One region of the Brevundimonas sp. BR2-1 genome, then DNA from elsewhere that is predicted to be linked to it. Evidence: predicted binding sites of a transcription regulator. Region 1 holds the regulator's gene; each other region holds the start of a gene.
The links. The regulator LexA, encoded in region 1, represses DNA repair genes until DNA is damaged. The targets are predictions, from matches to a motif close to ATGTTCNCNANNTGTTCT.
Positions count from the first base shown of each region.

Region 2: the regulator LexA is predicted to act here: its motif matches at 1,282-1,299, upstream of dnaE (DNA polymerase III subunit alpha).
Region 3: the regulator LexA is predicted to act here: its motif matches at 1,943-1,960, upstream of uvrA (excinuclease ABC subunit UvrA).

Region 1 covers NZ_JARKMV010000001.1:35,117-39,902, forward strand. The annotation lists gene trpE (anthranilate synthase component I) at 1-590, shown strand, start outside; gene BrevBR_RS00190 (peptidoglycan-binding protein) at 587-769, opposite strand; gene BrevBR_RS00195 (anthranilate synthase component II) at 876-1,466, shown strand; gene trpD (anthranilate phosphoribosyltransferase) at 1,467-2,504, shown strand; gene trpC (indole-3-glycerol phosphate synthase TrpC) at 2,501-3,292, shown strand; gene lexA (transcriptional repressor LexA) at 3,388-4,080, shown strand; gene BrevBR_RS00215 (ComEC/Rec2 family competence protein) at 4,147-4,786, opposite strand, start outside.
Region 2 covers NZ_JARKMV010000003.1:144,583-149,368, reverse strand. The annotation lists gene BrevBR_RS13645 (hypothetical protein) at 1-502, shown strand, start outside; gene BrevBR_RS13640 (hypothetical protein) at 666-782, opposite strand; gene BrevBR_RS13635 (hypothetical protein) at 929-1,219, shown strand; gene dnaE (DNA polymerase III subunit alpha) at 1,544-4,786, shown strand, end outside.
Region 3 covers NZ_JARKMV010000003.1:184,696-189,481, reverse strand. The annotation lists gene uvrA (excinuclease ABC subunit UvrA) at 1-1,848, opposite strand, end outside; gene BrevBR_RS13855 (group III truncated hemoglobin) at 2,009-2,488, opposite strand; gene BrevBR_RS13850 (hypothetical protein) at 2,679-2,816, shown strand; gene BrevBR_RS13845 (flagellar basal-body protein FlbY) at 2,878-3,321, opposite strand; gene BrevBR_RS13840 (rod-binding protein) at 3,318-3,638, opposite strand; gene BrevBR_RS13835 (flagellar basal body P-ring protein FlgI) at 3,641-4,747, opposite strand.

The sequences.
Region 1 (4,786 bases):
TCACCATCCGCCCGCTGGCCGGCACCCGTCCGCGCGGCGAGACGCCCGAGGCCGACCGGGCCCTCGAGGCCGAACTGCTGGCCGATCCCAAGGAGCGGGCCGAGCATCTGATGCTGCTGGACCTGGGTCGCAATGACGTCGGCCGTGTCGCCGCGCCGGGCACCGTCGAGGTCATCGAGAGCTTCCGCATCGAGCGCTACAGCTCGGTGATGCACATCGTCTCGGAGGTACAGGGCGACGCCGATCCGAAACTGGACGCCGTCGACACCCTGCTGGCCGCACTGCCGGCCGGCACCCTGTCCGGCGCGCCCAAGGTACGGGCGATGGAGATCATCGACGAACTGGAGACGACCAGGCGCGGCGTCGGCTACGGCGGCGGCGTCGGCTATATTTCCGCAGGCGGGGAGGCCGATATCTGCATCGTCCTGCGCACCGCCCTGTTCGCCGACGGCAAGATCCACGTCCAGGCCGGCGCAGGTGTCGTCGCCGACAGTGATCCGGCCGCGGAATACGCCGAGACCCAGGCCAAGGCCCGGGCGCCGATGCGCGCCGCCGAAGACGCCTGGCGCTATCCGTTCGGCAACCGCTAGGGCCGGGTCGAGACCATCGTCTCGTCGAACCGCACGCCCGGCCCCAGCACTACCACGCCCGCCATCAACACCGCCGCCATCGCCGCGAGAGCGGCCGCGCCGAGGGTCGCATAGGGATTGGCCTTGACGGCGACGGGCGTCAGCAGAACGCGGGCTCTGGCGATAGTCTTGTCGGTCATGGCCCGGCTCCCCGTTGGACCGGCCCAGTTCGGGACAGTTTGGTTAACGAAGACTTACGCGCCGATGCGCTTGGCGGGTCGCTCCGCACCCCCTAGAAGCCAGACCATGATCCTGGTCGTCGATAACTACGACAGCTTTACCTACAACCTCGTCCACTACCTGGCGGAGTTGGGCGCGGAGACGCGCGTGGTGCGCAACGACGACCTGACTGCGGCCGAGGCCTGGGCCCTGAAACCCGAGGCGGTGCTTCTGTCGCCCGGCCCCTGCACGCCCAACGAGGCGGGGATCTGCCTGTCCATACTGGACAGCGCCCCGCTGGACATGCCGATCTTCGGCGTCTGCCTGGGCCATCAGGCCATGGGTCAGGCGTTCGGCGGCGAGGTGATCCGCGCCAAGGCCCTGATGCACGGCAAGACCTCGCCCATCGAGCACGCCGGCCAGAGCGTGTTCAAGGGTCTGCCCTCGCCCTTCACCGCCACCCGTTATCACAGCCTCGCGGTCCGCCGCGAAACCCTGCCCGACGTGCTGGACGTCACCGCCTGGACCGCCGACGGCGAGATCATGGGGTTGGCGCACCGCACGCGGCCGATCCACGGCGTCCAGTTCCACCCGGAATCCATCGCCACCGAACACGGCCATGACCTGCTGGCCAACTTCCTCGATCTGGCCAACGTCAGACGCCGGGCGATGGTCTGAATGGCTGAAGGTTTCAAACCCCTGCTGGCCAAACTGGTCGACGGGCGCGTGCTGTCGACCGACGAGGCGCACGCCTTCTTCGCGGCCTGTCTGCGCGGCGAGCCGACGCCGGCCCAGGTCGCCGCCGCCGTCACCGCCCTGCGCATCCGCGGCGAGACGGTCGAGGAGATCGCCGCCTTCGCGACCGCCATGCGCGACGCGGCCCTGAAGCTGGATCATCCCTATGACGTCATCGACACCTGCGGCACGGGCGGCGACGGCCAGCACACCTTCAACATCTCGACGGCCGCTGCCCTGGTTCTGGCCGGCGCGGGGCTGAAGGTCGCCAAGCACGGCAACCGGGCGCTGAGTTCGAAGTCCGGCTCGTCCGACGTGCTCGCCGCCCTCGGCGTCAACCTGGCCGCCAGTCCGGCCCAGCAGCGCCGCTCGCTGGACGACGCCGGCATCGCCTTCCTGTTCGCCCCCGCCTACCACGGCGCCATGCGCCATGTCGGGCCAGTGCGTGCCGAGATCGGTTTCCGTACGGTTTTCAATCTTCTGGGTCCGCTTTCGAACCCGGCGTCTGCAAAGCGACAGATCATGGGCGTCTATGATCCCCGCCTGTTGGAGCCGCTCGCCGAAGTGTTGGGCCGGCTCGGCGCCACGCGCGCCTGGACCGTCCACGGACAGGGGCTCGACGAACTGACCACCACGGGCGAGACGGAGGTGGCGGAGTGGAAGGACGGGACCGTCCGCCGCTTCACCGTCACGCCTGAGGACGCCGGTCTGCCCCGCGCCGACATCGCGGCCCTGCGCGGCGGCGACGCCGAGGAGAACGCCCTGGCCCTGGAGAACCTGCTGGCGGGCGAGAAGAGCGCGTACCGGGACATCGTCCTGCTGAACGCCGCCGCCGCTCTCGTCGTCGCCGACCGCGCCGCAGATCTGAAGGACGGCGCCGCGATCGCCGCCGCCGTCATCGACGAAGGGCGCGCGGCGCAGGCCCTGACCAACCTGGTCGTCGCCACCAATTCGCCCGAGCCGGAAGAAGAGCCGGCGTGAGCGACGTCCTCGCCGGCATCGCCGCCTACAAGCGTGAAGAGGTGGCCGCCCGCAGGGCCGCCGCCTCGCAGGACTCCGTCGAGGCGCTGGCGCGTCAGGCCTCGACCCCGCGCGGTTTCCGCGCCGCCTTGGAACGCCATGTCGAGGAGACCGGCCGCCCCGCCCTGATCGCCGAGATCAAGAAGGCCAGCCCGTCCAAGGGACTGATCCGCGCCGATTTCGACCCGCCGGCCCTCGCCCGCGCCTATGAGCGCGGCGGCGCGCAGTGCCTGTCCGTCCTCACCGACGGTCCCAGCTTCCAGGGCGACGACTCCTTCCTGGCCGCCGCCCGCGACGCGACCGCCCTGCCCTGTTTGCGCAAGGATTTCCTCGTCGATCCCTGGCAGGTCGCCGAGAGCCGGGCGCTGGGCGCCGATTGCATCCTGATCATCCTCGCCATGATCGACGACGCCCTCGCCGCCGAACTGCTGGCCGAGGCCGGGCGCTTCGGGATGGACGCCCTGATCGAGACTCATGACGAGGCCGAAATGGCCCGCGCCTGCAAGCTGGGCGGCGATCTGGTGGGGATCAACAACCGGTCCCTGCGGACGTTCGAGGTCGATCTGGCGGTCACCGAACGCCTCGCCATGCTGAGCCCCGTCCGCGCCCTGCTGGTCGCCGAAAGCGGCATCTTCACCCCGGACGACGTGCAGCGCGTCTCCCACGCCCACGCCCAGGCGATCCTCGTCGGCGAAAGCCTGATGCGTCAGGCGGACGTCGAGGCGGCCACCCGGGCGTTGCTCCGGTAACCGGACCTTAACCGGAACACCTCAGGAACACCTTATGGACGTTTGCGGTTTGTTCCGCTACGTTTCTCACAACGGGATTCGCCTCGAGGACCTCCATGCTCACGCGCAAACAGCACGAACTCCTGATGTTCATCCATGAGCGCATCAAGGAAACGGGCGTCTCTCCCTCGTTCGACGAGATGAAGGAGGCGCTGGATCTGGCGTCCAAATCGGGCATTCACCGCCTGATCACGGCGCTGGAGGAGCGCGGCTTCATCCGCCGTCTGGCCCATCGGGCGCGGGCGCTGGAAGTCACCAAATTGCCGGAACAGGCCACGACCTCGCAGCCGCGCGGTCGCCAGCCCTTCCGCCCCGACGTCATCCAGGGCGGCGGACGGCCGATGGCCGCCGATCCGGCCAATGACACCCGCGAACTGTCCCTGATGGGCAAGATCGCCGCCGGCACGCCCATCGCCGCCATAGAGCACGAAACCGCCCGCTACCCCGTCCCCGAGGCCATGCTGGGCGCGGGCGAGCACTACATGCTCGAGATCGAGGGCGACTCCATGATCGAGGCCGGCATTCTGAACGGCGATCTGGTGGTCATCAAATCGACCGACACCGCCACCTCGGGCGACATCGTCGTGGCCCTGGTCGAGGGCGAGGAAGCCACCCTGAAGCGTCTGCGCAAGAAGGGGGGCTCGATCGCGCTGGAGCCCGCCAACCGCAACTACGAGACCCGCATCTTCGGCCCCGATCAGGTCGAGGTTCAGGGCAAGCTGGTCGGCCTCATCCGCCGCTATCACTGATCTCGTCCCGGATCAGGTCCGGGATGACAAATGCGTCGCCTTGTCATTCCGGAAACGCCATAGCCGTTATCCGGGACGGCTCCACGGCCGGTCGCCGCGCACATCCGCCGACCAGACCGCGCGCCAGCGGCTGGCTGACGCCGGCTCGTCACGCCACAGCTCGACCGCCCCGCCGCGCTTATAGTCGACGCCGTCCAGCACCAGCCGCCCCTTGCATGAGGCCGGCAGGGCCGTCAGGGCCGCGCGCACGCTGACCACCGGGGCCGCGCGGCACAGGGCGTCGACCTGTTCGGGCGTGGGCGGCTTCTGGCCCCACCACATCGCCAGCGGTCCCGCCGCCGGGGCCTCCGGCGCGCAGGAAAACCGCGTGCAGGTCCAGCCCTCCGCCGGACGCTGGACCGGCGCTACGCCGCGCCGCCGGGACCAGACATCGACCGCGAACTGCCGCACCTCGTCCCGCATCACCACCGTCTGACCGGCCTGCACCCAGGACGCATTGGTCCCGCCGTCGCCAATCCAGACATCCGGCGTCGGCGCGCGCGGCCACAGCATGACCGCCGCCGCCAACGGCAGGCCCAGCCAACGTAAAGGCCCCCGCCACAGGCAGCAGAACAGCACGCCCAGGAATGAGATCGGCAGGGCGATGTCCGGCGCGCTGGCCACCGTCCGCACCGCGCCCGGCAGGCCGGCGGTCCATTCGCCGATG
Region 2 (4,786 bases), on a different contig from region 1:
CGGTGTCAGTCTCGCCGCCTGCAATCCGGCCGCGCCGGAGAGCCCGGCCAGGGATTCCGACGCTCCGGCGACCGTGATCACACCCGCCAGAAAGGCCGATCTTCCGGGAGCCGTGCGCGCCGTCGTCCTGACCGCGCGGCCGGGCATGATCGTCTCGGAAGCCGAGCTGAAGGAGCGCGAGGGCCGGCGCTATTACGACGTCGAGGGCCGCATGCCCGACGGTTCCGACATCGAGCTCGATCTGCTCGAAACACCGTCGGGCTGGAAGGTGGTGGAGGTCCAGCGCGACGTCGCATGGGACAGGGTTCCGAACCGGGTCCGCGCCGCCGCCGGGGGCGCGCGCGCCGGCTTCACCCCGGTCCGCGTGATCGAAAGCACCCAGGCCGACGACGGCTCGGTGATCTACGAACTGTTCGCCGAGGGCCAGCCGGCCACGCCGGCGCTCGAGGTGCGGGTCGTCGACGGCAGGGCGGAAGTCCTGAAGGAAGCATGGCCGCACTAGGGGCGGGCCACACACAACCGTGCATCCCCGCGAAAGCGGGGACCCAGTGCTTTGGGTGTTGCAGCGGGTCCGGGGATCTCCGCTCGCCCGTCCCGAAACACCGGCGTCACGCTGGACAGGACTGGGTCCCCGCTTTCGCGGGGATGAACGGATATATCGGAGGCTATTTCTTCCCGGGCGGCGTCGTGAACGGCGAGCTGCCCACCGACACGGCCGGCTTGGGCTTCTCGGCCTTCGGTTTCCGGGCTTCCTTGTTGCTCTTCATCTGACCCTTGGCCATGACCGCTCTCCTGCGACGCCTGCCGCCGAAGAGGCGGATGGTAGGTGGCGTTCGCGCCATCCTACAGGACGGAGTGCGTTGCACCCAACAACGGGTTCGGGCCCCCTGAGGTTGTATGGCAAAGCCTGTAGCGTTAACGGTGCCGCATGACCCTTCCTCAGATTCTCGCGGTTTCCGGGACCGTCGCTTCATTAGCCGGCGGAGCGATGCTTGCCGTCAGCCTGTCGAGGCTGATCACCGCGTTTGACCTGTCGTTCAAAGCCCTTGAGCTGTCCGTGGATACCCTGGCGCACGGCGAGGATATCGTGATTGTCCGGGGCACTGACACTCATCGAAAGACCGGCGCCAGGACTGCGGTTTTCTGGACTGTTTTCGGTATTGCCCTCCTGGTTGTGGGAGCAGTCTTATCCTCTCTGGCGGTATTGGTCGGCGCTTAGGCGCCGGCCTTGCCCACTCGACCGGAGGCCGTCGCCCGTTGACAAGAACAAAGCGGCAACATAGAACATAGCCAGAACACGCAATCTGGGGACAAGATCATGGCGCGTTGGGTGAGGGATATGCTGTCGCTTGCGTCTTGCGGCGGTTTCGTCTGGATGTGCTGGCAGGCCGCGCTCGCGCTTCCAGCCGCCTGAGGGTGGGCTTTCCCGGACCGTTTGAGTCCGGCGAGTCCGCAATGTCCGCTGTTTTTCGGCGGACTCTGGCCGCTTTGAGCCAGGGGCGAGTCGGGGTCTGATCGAACCCATGAACGGAGACGTCGGACGGTGAGCGGGGCAGGGGATCAGGGCTTCATCCACCTGCGCGTCCGGTCGGCCTATTCGCTGCTGGAAGGTGCGATCAAGGCGGGCAAGGTTCCCACCCTGGCGGCCGACGCGGGCATGCCGGCGGTGGGCGTCGCCGACCGCGCAAATCTGTTCGGGGCGCTGGAGTTCAGCGAGGCGGCGAAAGGGGCGGGCGTACAGCCGATCATCGCCTGCGCGCTTCCTGTCACTGGCATCGGCGGCAAGATCAACGAACGCTGGGCCAAGGCGCCGACCGTGGTCCTTCTGGTCCAGAACGAGACGGGCTGGCTGAACCTCAGCGCCCTGTCGTCCTCGGCCTTCCTCGACGCCGGCGCGATGGACGAGCCCAGCGTGCCCTGGACCATGGTGGCTGAGCGGTCCGAAGGCCTGATCCTGCTGTCGGGCGGGCCCGACGGCCCCGTCGATCCCCTGTTCGTCCAGTCCCGATCCGACGAGGCCGCCGCGGCCCTGACCGAGATGGCGCGGGTGTTCGGCGACCGCTTCTATGTCGAACTGCAACGCCACGGCCTGGCCAGCGAGGGTCAGGCCGAGCGCGGGCTGGTGGAATGGGCGTATGCGAACGACACCCCCCTGGTCGCCACCAACGACGTCCACTATGCGAAGGCCGCGCAGGCCCGCTCCCACGACGCCCTGCTGTGCATCGCCGACGGCGCCTTCACCGGTCAGGAAGACCGCCGCCGCATCACCGGCCAGCACTGGTTCAAGCCCGCCGCGGCGATGCGCGAACTGTTCGCCGACCTGCCCGAGGCCTGCGATACGACGATCGAGATCGCCCGCCGCTGCGCCTTCATGGCCCCGACCCGCGCGCCGATCCTGCCCCGCTTCGACGCCGGCGCGGGCCGCACCGAACCCGACGAACTGATGCATCAGGCCCGCGAGGGGCTGAAGGCGCGGCTGCAGGCGGTCACGCCCGCCGCGCCCGAGGAGGACTACTGGACCCGCCTGGAATGGGAGGTCGGGATCATCCAGCAGATGGGCTTCCCCGGCTATTTCCTGATCGTGTCGGACTTCATCAAATGGGCCAAGAGCCACGGCATCCCCGTGGGTCCGGGCCGGGGTTCGGGCGCCGGTTCGCTGGTCGCCTGGGCCCTGACCATTACCGATCTGGATCCGCTGCGTTTCGGCCTGCTGTTCGAGCGCTTCCTCAATCCCGAACGGGTCTCCATGCCCGACTTCGACATCGACTTCTGCCAGGAGCGGCGGGAAGAGGTGATCGACTACGTCCAGGACCGCTACGGCAAGGACCGGGTGGCCCAGATCATCACCTTCGGCACCCTTCAGGCCCGCGCCGTGCTGCGCGACGTCGGCCGGGTGCTGCAGATGCCGCTGGGTCAGGTCGACCGGCTCGCCAAGATGGTCCCGGCCAACCCCGCCAATCCCGTGACCCTGGCCCAGGCCATCGAGATCGAGCCGCGCCTGCGCGAGGCCCGCGACAACGACAAGGCCGTGGCGACCCTGCTGGAGACGGCGCTGGAGCTGGAGGGGCTGTACCGTAACGCCTCGACCCACGCCGCCGGCATCGTCATCGGCGACCGCCCCCTGATCGAGCTCGCGCCCCTGTATCAGGACCCGCGCTCGACCATCCCGGCCAGCCAGTTCAACATGAAATGGGTCGAGGCCGCCGGTCTGGTGAAGTTCGACTTCCTGGGCCTCAAGACCCTGACCGTGCTGGACCGCGCGCGCCAGTATCTGGAACGGCGCGGCGCCGCCCCCGACTGGAACGGCCTGCCGCTGGACGATCCGAAGACCTATGAGCTGATGGCCTCGGGCCAGACCGTCGGGGTGTTCCAGCTGGAATCCCAGGGCATGCGCGACACCCTGCGCAAGATGCGTTGCGGCTCGATCGAGGAGATCACCGCCCTGATCTCCCTCTACCGGCCCGGGCCGATGGAGATGATCGACACCTATATCGACCGGAAATTCGGCCGGCAGCAGGTGGACTATCTGCATCCCTCCCTGACCGAGGTGCTGACCGAAACCTATGGCGTCATCATCTACCAGGAACAGGTGATGAAGATCGCCCAGATCCTGGCCGGTTACTCGCTCGGCGAGGCCGACCTTCTTCGCCGCGCCATGGGCAAGAAGAAGAAGGAGGAGATGGACTTCCAGCGCGCGCGCTTCATCGCGGGCGCGTCCGAGAAGGGGGTTTCCGAGGAACAGTCCGGCGGCATCTTCGATCTGGTCGCCAAATTCGCCGGCTACGGCTTCAACAAGTCGCACGCCGCCGCCTACGCCCTGATCAGCTTCCAGACGGGCTGGCTGAAGGCGACGCACCCGGTCGAATTCATGGCCGCGTCCATGTCGCTCGATCTCAGCAATACCGACAAACTGGCTGTCTTCTATCAGGATTGTCGTCGTTTCGACGTGCCGGTGAAGTCGCCGGACGTGAACCGCTCCTCGGCCGATTTCGACGTGGCCTGGGACGAGGGCGTGGGTGCCGTCCTCTATGCGCTGGGGGCCATCCGCAACGTCGGCCTGGAGGCCATGAAGCATCTGGTCGAGGTGCGCGAGACCGGCGGACGGTTCACCGACATCTTCGACTTCCTCGAACGCGTCGACCCGCGCAGCGTCAACAAGCGGGCGCTGGAGAATCTCGCCCGCGCCGGCGCCTTCGACAGCTTCCATCCCAACCGCCGCCAGCTGTTCGAACAGGCCGACACCCTGATGGCCTATTGCCAGAGCGTCGCGGCCGAGCGCGCCTCGTCCCAGGTCTCCCTGTTCGGCGGCGACCAGGCCGGCGCGGCCCGCCCGCGTCTCAAGCCGGTCGAGCCCTGGGTCGGTCCCGAGAAGCTGGATCAGGAACTGGCCGCCGTCGGCTTCTACCTGTCCGGCCACCCGCTGGAGGACATGGCGCCGGCGCTGAAGCGCAAGCGCGTCACCTTCGTCGCCGAGGCCACGGCCCTGGCGGAAAGCGGCCACGAGGCCTTCCTGATGGCGGGTGTCGTGCGCCGCCGTCAGGAGCGGGCCAGCGCCAAATCGGGCGAGAAATTCGCCTTCGTCACCTTCTCCGACCCGACGGGCGAATTCGAATGCCTGTTCCCGCCCGAACAGCTGCGCAAATGCCGCGAGGTGCTGGAGGTCGGGGCCTCGATCATGGTCCGCGTGCGGGCCAAGTCGGCTGACGGCGAGGTGCGCTTCTTCGGCGACGACGCCTCGCGGCTGGACGTGCTGATCGACGACGGCGCCATGGGGCTGCGCATCCAT
Region 3 (4,786 bases), on a different contig from region 1:
ACGGCGGCCCTCGGGCGGCAGTTCGATCTCGCGCTCGCCGGTCAGATATTTGGCGGTCAGGGAGTTGGGATTGGCCATGACCTCGGCCGGCGTGCCCTGGGCGCAGACCTCGCCGCCGTGGATCCCGGCGGCCGGGCCCATGTCGATGACATAGTCGGCGGTCAGGATCGCTTCCTCGTCATGCTCGACGACGAGGACGGAGTTGCCGAGGTCGCGCAGGCCGCGCAGGCTTTCCAGCAGGCGGGAGTTGTCGCGCTGGTGCAGGCCGATGGACGGCTCGTCCAGCACATAGAGCACGCCGGTCAGGCCCGAGCCGATCTGGGAGGCGAGACGGATGCGCTGGCTCTCGCCCCCGGACAGGGTGCCCGAGGCGCGCGACAGGCTGAGGTAGTCGAGGCCGACGTTGTTGAGGAAGCGCAGCCGGTCGGTAATCTCCTTCAGGACACGGCGGCCGATCTCCATCTGCTTGTCGGTGAGCTTGTCGTTCAGGGCCGTGAACCATTCGTGGGCGTGTTTGATCGACAGCCAGGACACCTCGGCGATGTCCGTGCCGGCGACCTTGACCGCCAGGGCCTCGGGCTTGAGGCGTTTGCCGTGGCAGACCTCGCACGGGGTCTCGGACTGGAAGCGGCCCAGCTCCTCGCGCACCCAGGAGGAATCGGTCTCGCGCCAGCGGCGTTCGAGGTTGGGCAGCACCCCTTCGAAGGCCTTGGAGACCTCATATTTGCGGGCGTTGTCGTCATAGGTAAATTTGATCTTGTCACCGCCCGAGCCGCGCAGGATCACGTCCTGCGCCTTCTCGGGCAGGTCACGCCACGGCACATCCATCGAGAAGCCGTAGTGGCGGCTCAGCGACTGCAGCGTCTGGGTGTAGAGGGGCGAGGGGCCGCGCGACCACGGCGCGACGGCGCCCTTGTGCAGGGTCTTGTCGCGATCGGGGATGACCAGATCGGCGTCGAAGGCCAGTTTGACGCCCAGGCCGTCGCAGACCGGGCAGGCGCCGAACGGATTGTTGAACGAGAACAGCCGCGGCTCGATCTCGCTGATGGTGAAGCCGGAGACCGGGCAGGCGAATTTCTCGGAGAAGGTCAGCCGGCGCGGCTCCTTCTCGCCCTCGGCGACATTGGCCCATTCCGCCACGGCGATGCCGTCCGCCAGACCCAGGGCGGTCTGCAGGCTGTCGGCATAGCGGCCCTCAAGCCCTTCCTTGGTGACGATCCGGTCCACGACGATGTCGATGTCGTGCTTGAACTTCTTGTCGAGCGTCGGCGCGTCCTCGATGGCGTAGTACTCGCCGTCGATCTTGACGCGCTGGAAGCCGGCGCGCTGCCACTCGGCCATCTCCTTGCGGTATTCGCCCTTGCGGCCGCGGACGACCGGCGCCAGCAGCATCAGCCGCTCCCCGTCGGGCAGGGCGGTCAGCTTGTCGACCATCATGGAGATGGTCTGGCTTTCGATCGGAAGGCCGGTGGCGGGCGAATAGGGCACCCCGACGCGGGCCCAGAGCAGGCGCATATAGTCGTGGATCTCGGTCACCGTGCCGACGGTCGAGCGCGGATTCTTCGAGGTCGTCTTCTGCTCGATCGAGATGGCCGGCGACAGGCCCTCGATCAGGTCGACGTCCGGCTTGCCCATCAGTTCGAGGAACTGGCGGGCGTAGGCGCTCAGGCTCTCGACATAGCGGCGCTGGCCCTCGGCGTAGATGGTGTCGAAGGCGAGCGAGCTTTTGCCCGAGCCCGACAGGCCGGTCATGACCACCAGCTGCTCGCGCGGGATGTCGAGGTCGACGCCCTTGAGATTGTGCTCGCGCGCGCCGCGCACGCGGATGAAGTTGTGCTTTTCGGTCATGAGGCCTGAAGGCTTGGGAATTCGGGAACGCGGCGGGGCCGCGGAAGGTCCGGCGCGACGTCGCTATATGGGGACCAATTCGCGAAATTCAGCAAGAACAATGTGGGAACATCGAGGAGCGCGCGCCAGCCTGCTGACACAACCTGTCAGCAGGCTGGCGTCAGGCTGGCGGCGCCCAGGGCTCCGGCGGCCGAAGATACCTCTCGCCCTTGCCCAGCATCACACCATGGGCGCCGGCGATGCCCAGTTCCAGACTTTCGGCGATGCGGCGGGCGCGCTCGATGAAATGGGCGGCCGCCGCGGGCGGGCAGATGTCCGCCGCCGTGGCCTCGAACAGCTCCAGCCAGCGGTCGAAATGGCGGGCGTCGACGGGCAGAGGCAGGTGTTTGGGCATGGGGCGACCGTGATAGGCGCCGCTCATCAGGGCCACGGATGACCAGAACAGCTTCATCTGTTCCAGATGCGGGCCCCAGTCCGCAATCCGCTGGTCGAACACCGGCCCGATCAGCGGATCAAGGCGCACCCGTTCGTAGAAGGCGTCGACCAGCCGGGAAATCATCGCCGCGTCAATGCCGGTCTCGGCTTCGATGCGCCGGACGATGGCCTGGCGGCGGGTTTCGGGATCATCAGACAAGGTCACGACGTCTACCTAGGCGGTCGCCGGCCGCTCCGCCATTGCGGCCAATCGCCGTCCGGGACCACGGCATGATCCGCCATCCGGCCACGGGCACGGGCCCCCGTCGGCCCGTCAACGCCGAAATGGCTTGCACGCAGGCGACTTCGACCTCATCTTCCGTGCTTCGAGTGAGTTCACTGGAGGCCCGACGAACATGATCAGCACGCTGGAAATCGGTATCGCCCTTTCCGCTCCCCTGCTGCTCGTGCTCGCCCATGCCCTCGCCCCCAGGCCCAAACCCGTCCGCATCCGCACTCGTGACGCTCGATCGCGTCGCGGCCCGCACGCCTGACGGTTTCACCCTCTTACAATTCGGGCCTGACGTTCGGCCGACGTCGGACGGACGATCGTCCTCAGGCCATGCGATTGAAGGCCACGGCGCGGCCGTCGCCGGCGTTGGCGTGACCCGAGGCGCCGTAGGCGGAGGGGGATCCGCGCTGGCTGGCGACTTCGGCGACGATGGTCCTGACCAGTCCTTCGGAGACGATGCGGGCGGCCTCGACGGCGCGGGCGTGGCGCGACAGCACGGCCTCGAACGCCTCGGTCGCCTTGACCAGCGCCATCCTGTCGGCGGCCGGGGCGGCGGACAACACGGCCGGATCGGCCTTCACCTGGGCGGACTCGCGGCGATAGACATTGGCCAGTTGCTGGGTCTCGGCCAGGGTCGCGGCGGCGTCGTGCGGCCGGCGGGATTCAAAGGCCTTCGACTCCTCGACCAGACGGGCGGTCAGGCGGGCGGTCAGGTCGGTCAGCTGACGGACGCGGGCGCGGGCGTTGACGATGGCGGACTCGGTCATGCGGCGGGTTCCTGGGCTTCCTGCATCTTCAGCATCTGCGCGACGACCTGATCGGCCAGGCCGACGCCGCCGGCCTTGACGGTCTGTCTGGCCATGGCGTCGACGAGGAAGCCGCGCCACGTCCCCTCGGCCTCGCCCCCGCCGAACATGCCGTCGGTCGAGAGGCCCTCGAACATGGGTTTCATCATCTGCGACAGGAATGACGCCTCGAAGGCCTCCGCGGTCGCGCGCATCTTGTCGGTGACAACGCGGGCGCCGGCCCCGACGACCGGCTGAAGCAGGCCGGCGGCTCCGGCGGCGATGGACAGTTCGTTCATGCTCACATCACCTCGATGTCGGCCTGCAAGGCGCCGGCGGCCTTGATGGCCTGCAGGATGCTGATCATGTCGCGCGGGCTGACGCCGAGGGCGTTCAGGCCGTTGACGAGGGTGGACAGGGAGGTCCCGCCGCCGACGATGCGCATCTCGCGGCCCAGTTCCTCCTCGACCGCGACGGTGGACTGGGGGACGACGACGGTCTGGCCGCCGCGGCTGAAGGGCTCGGGCTGGCTGACCTGCGGGCTCTCCTGCACCGAGATGGTCAGATTTCCCTGGGCGATGGCAACGGTGGAGACGCGGACGGCCTCGCCCATGACGATGACGCCATTGACCTCGTCGATGATGACCTTGGCGGGGGCGTCGACCTGGACCGGCATGTTCTCGACCATGCTAATGAAGCCGGCCATGCCCATCTGGCCGGGCGCGCGCAGGGCGATGACGGTGCCGTTCTCGGCCAGGGCCGTGCCGGGATAGGTCTGGTTGATGGCGGCGGCGACGCGCTGGGCCGTGGTGAAGTCGGGATTGCGCAGCGTCAGCCGCACCTCGTTCATATTGGCCAGCTGGAAGCCGGTCTCGCGCTCGACCGTCGCTCCCGAGGCGATGCGGCCCGCGGTGGGCACGCCGCGGGTGACCGAGGAGCCCGAGGCCCCGCCGCCCGAGACGGCGCCGGTCTGGATCGAGCCCTGGGCCACCGCATAGACCTGACCGTCCGCGCCCTGCAGGCTGGTGACCAGAAGCGTGCCGCCCAGCAGGCTCTTGGCGTCGCACATGCTGGCGACATTGACGTCGACCCGGGCGCCGGGCGTGGCGAAGGGCGGCAGTTCGGCCGTCACCATGATGGCGGCCATGTTCTTGGAGTTGGCGTTGGAGCCGCGGATGTTGACGCCCAGCCGCTCGGTCATGCCTTCCAGCGACTGGCGGGTGAAGGGGCAGTTGCGCAGGCTGTCGCCGGTGCCGTTCAGCCCGACCACCAGGCCGTAGCCGACCAGCTGGTTGGTGCGGACGCCCTCGATGGCCGCGATGTCCTTGATCCGCGACTGGGCGAACGCCGGCGCGGCGAATCCGGCCAGCGCGGCGGCTGTCAGGACGGAGGCGAGCAGTTTCTGCATAGGCGGGGCATCCAAAGAACTGTTGCGGTTCACCTCATG